Regions from separate parts of the Halomonas sp. LMYGS-3 genome, predicted to be linked through region 3. Evidence: predicted binding sites of a transcription regulator. Region 3 holds the regulator's gene; each other region holds the start of a gene.
The links. The regulator sigma-54, encoded in region 3, starts transcription at its own class of promoters, with help from an activator protein. The targets are predictions, from matches to a motif close to TGGCACNNNNNTTGCTNT.
Positions count from the first base shown of each region.

Region 1: a site for sigma-54 is predicted at 1,211-1,228, ahead of AC5W54_RS01645 (P-II family nitrogen regulator). Genes of this name have one in related genera too.
Region 2: a site for sigma-54 is predicted at 1,146-1,163, ahead of AC5W54_RS04920 (nitrate reductase). Genes of this name have one in related genera too.

Region 1 is NZ_JCAKFQ010000001.1:345,741-347,999, reverse strand. It holds gene AC5W54_RS01655 (YifB family Mg chelatase-like AAA ATPase) at 1-591, opposite strand, end outside; gene AC5W54_RS01650 (accessory factor UbiK family protein) at 657-998, opposite strand; gene AC5W54_RS01645 (P-II family nitrogen regulator) at 1,291-1,629, shown strand; gene AC5W54_RS01640 (ammonium transporter) at 1,663-2,259, shown strand, end outside.
Region 2 is NZ_JCAKFQ010000004.1:22,873-25,131, reverse strand. It holds gene AC5W54_RS04930 (CmpA/NrtA family ABC transporter substrate-binding protein) at 1-236, opposite strand, end outside; gene AC5W54_RS04925 (ANTAR domain-containing response regulator) at 248-889, opposite strand; gene AC5W54_RS04920 (nitrate reductase) at 1,295-2,259, shown strand, end outside.
Region 3 is NZ_JCAKFQ010000002.1:104,512-106,770, reverse strand. It holds gene AC5W54_RS02690 (RNA polymerase factor sigma-54) at 94-1,503, shown strand; gene hpf (ribosome hibernation-promoting factor, HPF/YfiA family) at 1,661-1,969, shown strand; gene ptsN (PTS IIA-like nitrogen regulatory protein PtsN) at 1,976-2,259, shown strand, end outside.

The DNA.
Region 1 (2,259 bases), on a different contig from region 3:
GCCACGCACGTCGATCAGGTCGGCGCCCGGCGCCGTGCAGGCGGCCGGCCGCGAGAGACGATGGGGCACGATGGGGGTCTGGCCGAGCAGGTGGGCCACCACCTCGAGCAGGTGGTCGGCCGGCAGCACCTCGAGGTCGCCGGCCAGCGCTGCCTCATCGGCATTGGCTCGGGGCACGATCAGGCGCCGCCCGGCCCGACGCGTGGCCATGGCCAGAGGCAACGCCCCGATCACCGGGCGCAGCCGGCCATCCAGGGCCAGTTCGCCGGCGCTCTCGATTCCCGCCAGCGCCTCCGGCGGCACCTGGCCGGAGGCCACCAGCAACCCCAGGGCGATGGGCAGGTCGAAACGTCCGCCCTCCTTGGGCAGGTCGGCGGGCGCCAGGTTGAGGGTGATGCGACGGGTGTTGGGGAAGTCGAAGCCGGCATTGACCAGGGCGCTACGCACCCGTTCGCGGCTCTCCTTCACCGCAGCTTCGGGCAGTCCCACCAGGGTCATGCCGGGCAGTCCATTGGCCAGGTGCACCTCGACCTGCACCTCGGGCGCCTCGAGGCCGAGGCCGGCCCGGGTGTGAATGATCGCCAGCGTCATGCGCGTTCCCTCGCGTGTCGTCTGACTTCAGGCTAGTCCAGAGTGCCCCCCCTCGCCCGGCAACCTCAGCGGTCGGTCTCGCCACCGCCGGCATCTTCCTCGGGTGCCGGCGCCGCATCGGCAGCCTCGGGCCCGGCTCGGCCGGCGGGCTCGGAGACCTGACGGGATTCCAGGGCCTCCTCCAGGGCAGCGACCTGCCTTTCCAATGCCTCCACTCGAGCCCGGGTGCGCTGCAGCACATCCATCAGGATGTCGAAGTCCTCCCGCGACACCAGCTCGAGACGGTCAAAGGCCCCCCGGATTACCTGCTGGATGCCCTTCTGGACCTCTTCCGGAGCCTGCGAGGCTCCCTGCAATCGGTCGCCGATCTGCTGCGCCAGGCGGCTGATGCGGTCATGGCTCACCATGGAGTTTCTCCTGCGTCATCTTGGGGTGGCGGCCTACAGGATACGCAAGCCGCCGCCACTGCGCATTCGCCGATCTCGCCCCCATATGGAGCACTCGCACCACCAGCAAGCACCATGATGGTGCGACAGCCTGCCCGACGCGGATCCCCCCTCTCCCCCTCACCTCGCTCGACTTACATATCACCATGATAAGAAACAATATTCATCAATAATGGCACAGCTTGCGCATACATAGGACAACCATGCATCGGCGGCTGGCAAGCCGCTGCCAACCCAGTAGTGGAGACACGGGATGAAGCTCATCACCGCCATCATCAAGCCATTCAAGCTCGACGATGTCCGCGAGGCACTGGCCGACAACGGCGTCCAGGGCATCACCGTCACCGAAGTCAAGGGCTTCGGCCGCCAGAAGGGCCATACCGAGCTCTACCGCGGCGCCGAATACGTCGTCGACTTCCTGCCCAAGGTCAAGGTCGAGGTCGCCGTGGACGACACGCGCCTCGAGGGGGTGCTCGACGCCATCTGCAATGCCGCCAACAGCGGCAAGATCGGCGATGGCAAGGTGTTCGTGACCCCGCTCGAGGACGTCATCCGCATTCGCACCGGCGAGCGTGGTGCCGACGCCGTCTGACGCCCCTCCTGACCCCCTGCACGGAGACATCCCATGACAGAGCTGACTGACCTGACCGAGCTGATGTACGCGGTCGATACCTTCTACTTCCTGATCTGCGGCGTGCTGGTGATGTGGATGGCCGCCGGCTTCTCGATGCTCGAGGCAGGCCTCGTGCGCTCCAAGAACACCGCCGAGATCCTCACCAAGAACATCGCCCTGTTCGCCATCGCCTGCACCATGTACCTGCTGGTGGGCTACTACCTGATGTACTCCAGCAGCGAGGGTGGCTTCCTGCCGAGCCTGGGCTTCCTGATCGGCGGCGAGAACACCCTGGATGCGGTGCTCTCCGGCGATGAGGATGCGCCCTACTACTCCATGCGCTCCGACTTCTTCTTCCAGGTGGTGTTCGTGGCCACCGCCATGTCCATCGTCTCCGGTGCCGTGGCCGAGCGCATGAAGCTGTGGGCCTTCCTCGCCTTCGCCGTGGTGATGACCGCCTTGATCTACCCGATTTCCGGCTACTGGACCTGGGGCGGGGGTTGGCTCGACGCGGTCGGCTACGCCGACTACGCCGGTTCCGGCATCGTGCACATGGCGGGGGCGGCCGCGGCCCTGGCCGGGGTGCTGGTCCTCGGCCCGCGCAAGGGC
Region 2 (2,259 bases), on a different contig from region 3:
AGGCTCATGGCCAGTGGCAGGGGTGCCAGCATCTGGGCGCCATCGAGCAGGCCGGCGGCGACCTTGTCACGCAGGGTCGACCAGGCGTTCTCCCGCGACAGCGAGACGTCCAGGCCCTCCTCGGCGAAGAAGCCCCGCTCCCGGGCGATGATCGGCAGGGCGGCATCCAGCAGGGGAATGAAGCCGAGGGTCAGGCGTTCCAGTTCGGGGGATGGCGGTATGGCCGTCATGCTCATGGCTGCCTCTTTCATGACAAAGGGCCCTGCTCGGAAGATCGAGAGTCGGAGGATCGAGGGGTCAGGCGTTCGAGGATGTCGATGACGCTGTCGGCGACCTCGGCCAGGGGCTGGCCGCGGTCCATGGCCAGCTTGCGCAGCATGCGGTAGGCCTGCTCCTCGTCGCAGTCCTGATGCTTCATCAGCAGGCCCTTGGCGCGTTCGATGCGCTTGCGCTCGGCCAACTGGTTGCGGGTGCGGTCGAGTTCCTGGCGCATCGAGTGGAAGGCATCGAAGCGGGCGATCGCGACCTCGATGATGGCCTTGACCCGGCCGGGCACGAGGCCGTCGACCACGTAGGCGCTGACCCCCGACTTGAGCGCCGCCTGCATGGTGTCGGGGTCGTGCTGGTCGGCGAAGAACACCACCGGGCGCGGGTTCTCGCGATTGAGCAGGGCCATGCTCTCCAGGGTGTCGCGGTCGGGGGATTCCATGTCGATGATCACCACGTCGGGCTGGTGACGGGCGACCATCTCGTTGAGGCTCGCCGGGCTCGAGAGGCGGCAGACGACCTCGTGCCCCTCGCTGGCGAGGGCTTCCTCGACCATGGCGGCGCGGACGACCTCGTCGTCGACCAGCAGCACCTTGAGGGATGGGGACAGGGGTGGTGGCATGGCAGTGTCGCTCGTCGTGTTGCGTGCGTTTACTCCAGTGCAAGATGCATTCCAGATACCACCGACACCAGGGGAGGCGCCGTCTCCGGCGGATGGAGGAGGCTGAGGCTGGCGTGTCGCGGGGCCAATGGGCACCAGGGTGGTGCAGGAAAGGGATGCCCACGATAGCCATTGGTGCGACGGACGGGCTCGGGAGTTCCCGCCGGGCCGGACGGGATGGCCGCAGGGCCGTGGATTCCCGCAAGAAATGGAAGCATGGCATGTGTCTTGCTTGATTGATGGTCAAAGGGTGAGGAGCGCCATGCCGGCTCTCCGACCCAGGCAACGACGCCCGCCAACGGTCCACCATCACGGTGGCCGCTGGCGGGCGTCGTCGTTTCAGACCGACTGCGACAGGAGAGCGTCATGCATCAGGCCCGAACCACCTGCCCCTACTGCGGCGTCGGCTGTGGCGTACTGGCCTGCGTGGAGAACGACCGAATCGTCGGGGTGGAAGGCGATGCCGACCACCCGGCCAACTTCGGGCGGCTGTGCGTCAAGGGGTCGGCGCTGCACGAGACCCTGGGCGACCACGGCCGGCTGACCCGTCCGCGAGTCGACGGCACCGAGGTGGACTGGGAGACGGCGCTCACTGCCGTGGCCGATCGACTGCAGGCCACTCGCCGCGACCACGGCAAGGGAGCGGTGGCGGCCTATCTCTCGGGGCAACTGCTCACCGAGGATTACTATGTCGCCAACAAGCTGTTCAAGGGCTTCCTCGGCACCCCGCATCTGGATACCAACTCGCGGCTCTGCATGGCCTCGGCGGTGGCGGCCTACAAGCGCTCCCTGGGGGCCGATGCGGTGCCCTGCAACTACGAGGACATCGAGGAGGCCGAGCTGGTGGTGCTGGTGGGGTCGAACCTGGCCTGGAACCATCCGGTGCTCTACCAGCGCCTGCGCACCGCCAAGAGTCGCAACCCGCTGATGCGGGTGGTAGTGATCGATCCCCGGGTGACCGACACCTGCGAGATCGCCGATCTCTACCTGGGCCTGAAACCGGGCAGCGACGCCCGGCTGTTCAATGGCCTGTTGGCCTGGATGGCCGACAAGGGCAAGCTCGACCGGGTCTACCTGGAGAAGTACACCCAGGGGGTCGACGCGGCCCTGGCCGCTGCCCGTGAGGACGAGGCCTCGGTGGAGGCCATCGCCGCCGACTGCGATCTCGACCCGGAGCGGCTGGAGACCTTCTTCTACTGGTTCGCCACCCAGTTGCACGTGGTGACCCTCTACTCCCAGGGGGTCAACCAGTCCTCCAGCGGCACCGACAAGTGCAACGCCATCATCAACTGCCACCTGGCCGGCGGCAAGATCGGCCTGCCCGGTGCCGG
Region 3 (2,259 bases):
TGCCGATGGCACGCTTATTGCTAATAAAATGCTTGCAAGACGATCGACGGCGGACTAGGGTGGGAGTTTTCGGCGAATGAGCACACACTTCTCATGGCCATGAAAGCATCCCTGCAACTGCGCGTCGGCACCCAGCTGACCATGACGCCCCAGTTGCAGCAGGCCATTGCCCTGCTGCAGCTCTCCACCCTGGACCTGCGTCAGGAGATCCAGCAGGCCCTGGAGTCGAACCCCATGCTCGAGCTCGACGACGGCTTCGGCGAGCAGGCGACGAGCGAGGCGCCCGATGACGACTGGGCCAGCGAGATCCCCAGCGAGCTCTCCGTCGACAGCGACTGGTCGGATACCTATCAGGACCTGGCCCTTCCTGCCGGTGGCGAAGGCCCGGATTTCGAACGCCAGGCCGAGGGCCAGAGCCTGCGGGGCCACCTCACCTGGCAACTGGCGATGACCGACCTGGACGAACGCCAGCTGCACATCGCCGAGAGCCTGATCGACGCCGTGGACGGCGCCGGCTACCTGGCCCAGCCGCTCGACGAATTGCGGGACGGGCTCCGCAACCAGGGGCTCGAGGGCCTCAAGAGCCGTGAGGTCGAGCAGGTGTTACTGCGCCTGCAGCAGTTCGAGCCGACCGGCGTCTTCGCCCGGGACCTGCGCGAATGCCTGATGCTGCAACTGGCCGCCCTGCCCGACGATACCCCCCTGCTGCCCCAGGCCCGCCGCCTGGTGCGCCAGTTTCTCGAGGCGCTGGCCGCCGACGACCGACGCCTGCTCAAGCGCCGCCTCGGCCTCGACGACGATGCCCTCGACGAGGTGACCGCCCTGATCCGCTCGCTGGATCCGAGGCCGGGCAGTCGCTTTGCGGAGCCCGACAGCGACTACGTCACCCCCGACCTGGTCGCCCGTCACGACAGCCGCGGCTGGCAGGTGGAACTCAATCCCGAAGCCTTGCCGCGACTGCGCATCCAGCCCGACTACGCGGCGCTGATTCGCCGCGCCGACAAGAGCCAGGATAACCAGTTCCTCAAGAATCACCTGCAGGAGGCGCGCTGGCTGATGAAGAGCCTCTCCAGCCGCAACGATACCCTGCTGCGGGTGGGGCGCGAGATCATGGCGCGCCAGCTCGACTTCCTCGAACAGGGCGAGGAGGCGATGAAACCGTTGATCCTGGCCGATATCGCCCAGGCCGTGGAGATGCACGAGTCGACCATCTCGCGGGTCACCACCCAAAAGTTCATCCACACCCCGCGCGGGGTCTTCGAGCTGAAGTATTTCTTCTCCAGCCAGGTCAGCAACGGCGACGGCGACGCCCACTCGAGCACGGCGATCCGCGCACGCCTCCGCAAGCTGATCCAGGAGGAACCACCGCGCAAGCCGCTCTCCGACAGCAAGCTGGTCGCGCTGCTCGAGGAGGCCGGCATCAGCGTTGCGCGACGGACCGTGGCCAAATACCGGGAGGCCATGGGCATTCCCTCTTCCAGCGAACGCAAGCGGTTACGCTGAGCACGCCGGTGCTTGCAAAACATGCATCACCGGCACGCCTTCGGTCGCGCCCGCGACCTGTATCAGGGCTGTCGTGAGGCGTCCGTCACGGGGGGTTTGCACGGCAGGAAAAAGGGTTACAATCGGGGCACCAATACGAAGGACGAAGGAGCGTGTCATGCAAGTCAACATCACCGGCCATCATGTGGAACTGACCGACGCCCTGCGTGACTATGTGAACGAAAAGCTCACGCGCGTGGAGCGTCACTACGACAACATCACCACCGTGCAGGTAACGCTCTCCGTCGAGAAGGCCCGCCAGCAGGCGGCTTGCACCCTGCACGCCGCCGGTGCCGATCTGCACGCCGAGGCCATGGACGGTGACATGTACGCCGCTATCGACGCCCTCGCCGACAAGTTGGACCGCCAACTGGTCAAGCACAAGGAGAAGGTCCAGGCCCGCGCCCAGGGCGCCGGTGCCCGCTGATCCATCATGACACTCGAAGCCATCCTGCCCCCCGAGCGCACCCTCTTCGGTGTGCCGGGGGGAAGCAAGAAGCGGGTACTGGAATTCTTCAGCACCTTCATCGCCCAGAACACCCCGAGCCTCGATAGCCAGGAAGTCTTCGGCCGCCTGATCGGCCGTGAACGCCTGGGCAGTACGGGAATCGGCAACGGTGTCGCCATCCCCCATGCCCGTGATCCACACTGCAAGGCCCCCATCGCCGGCTTCCTCAAGCTCGCCGAGCCAATCGACTTCGACGCCATCGATGGCGA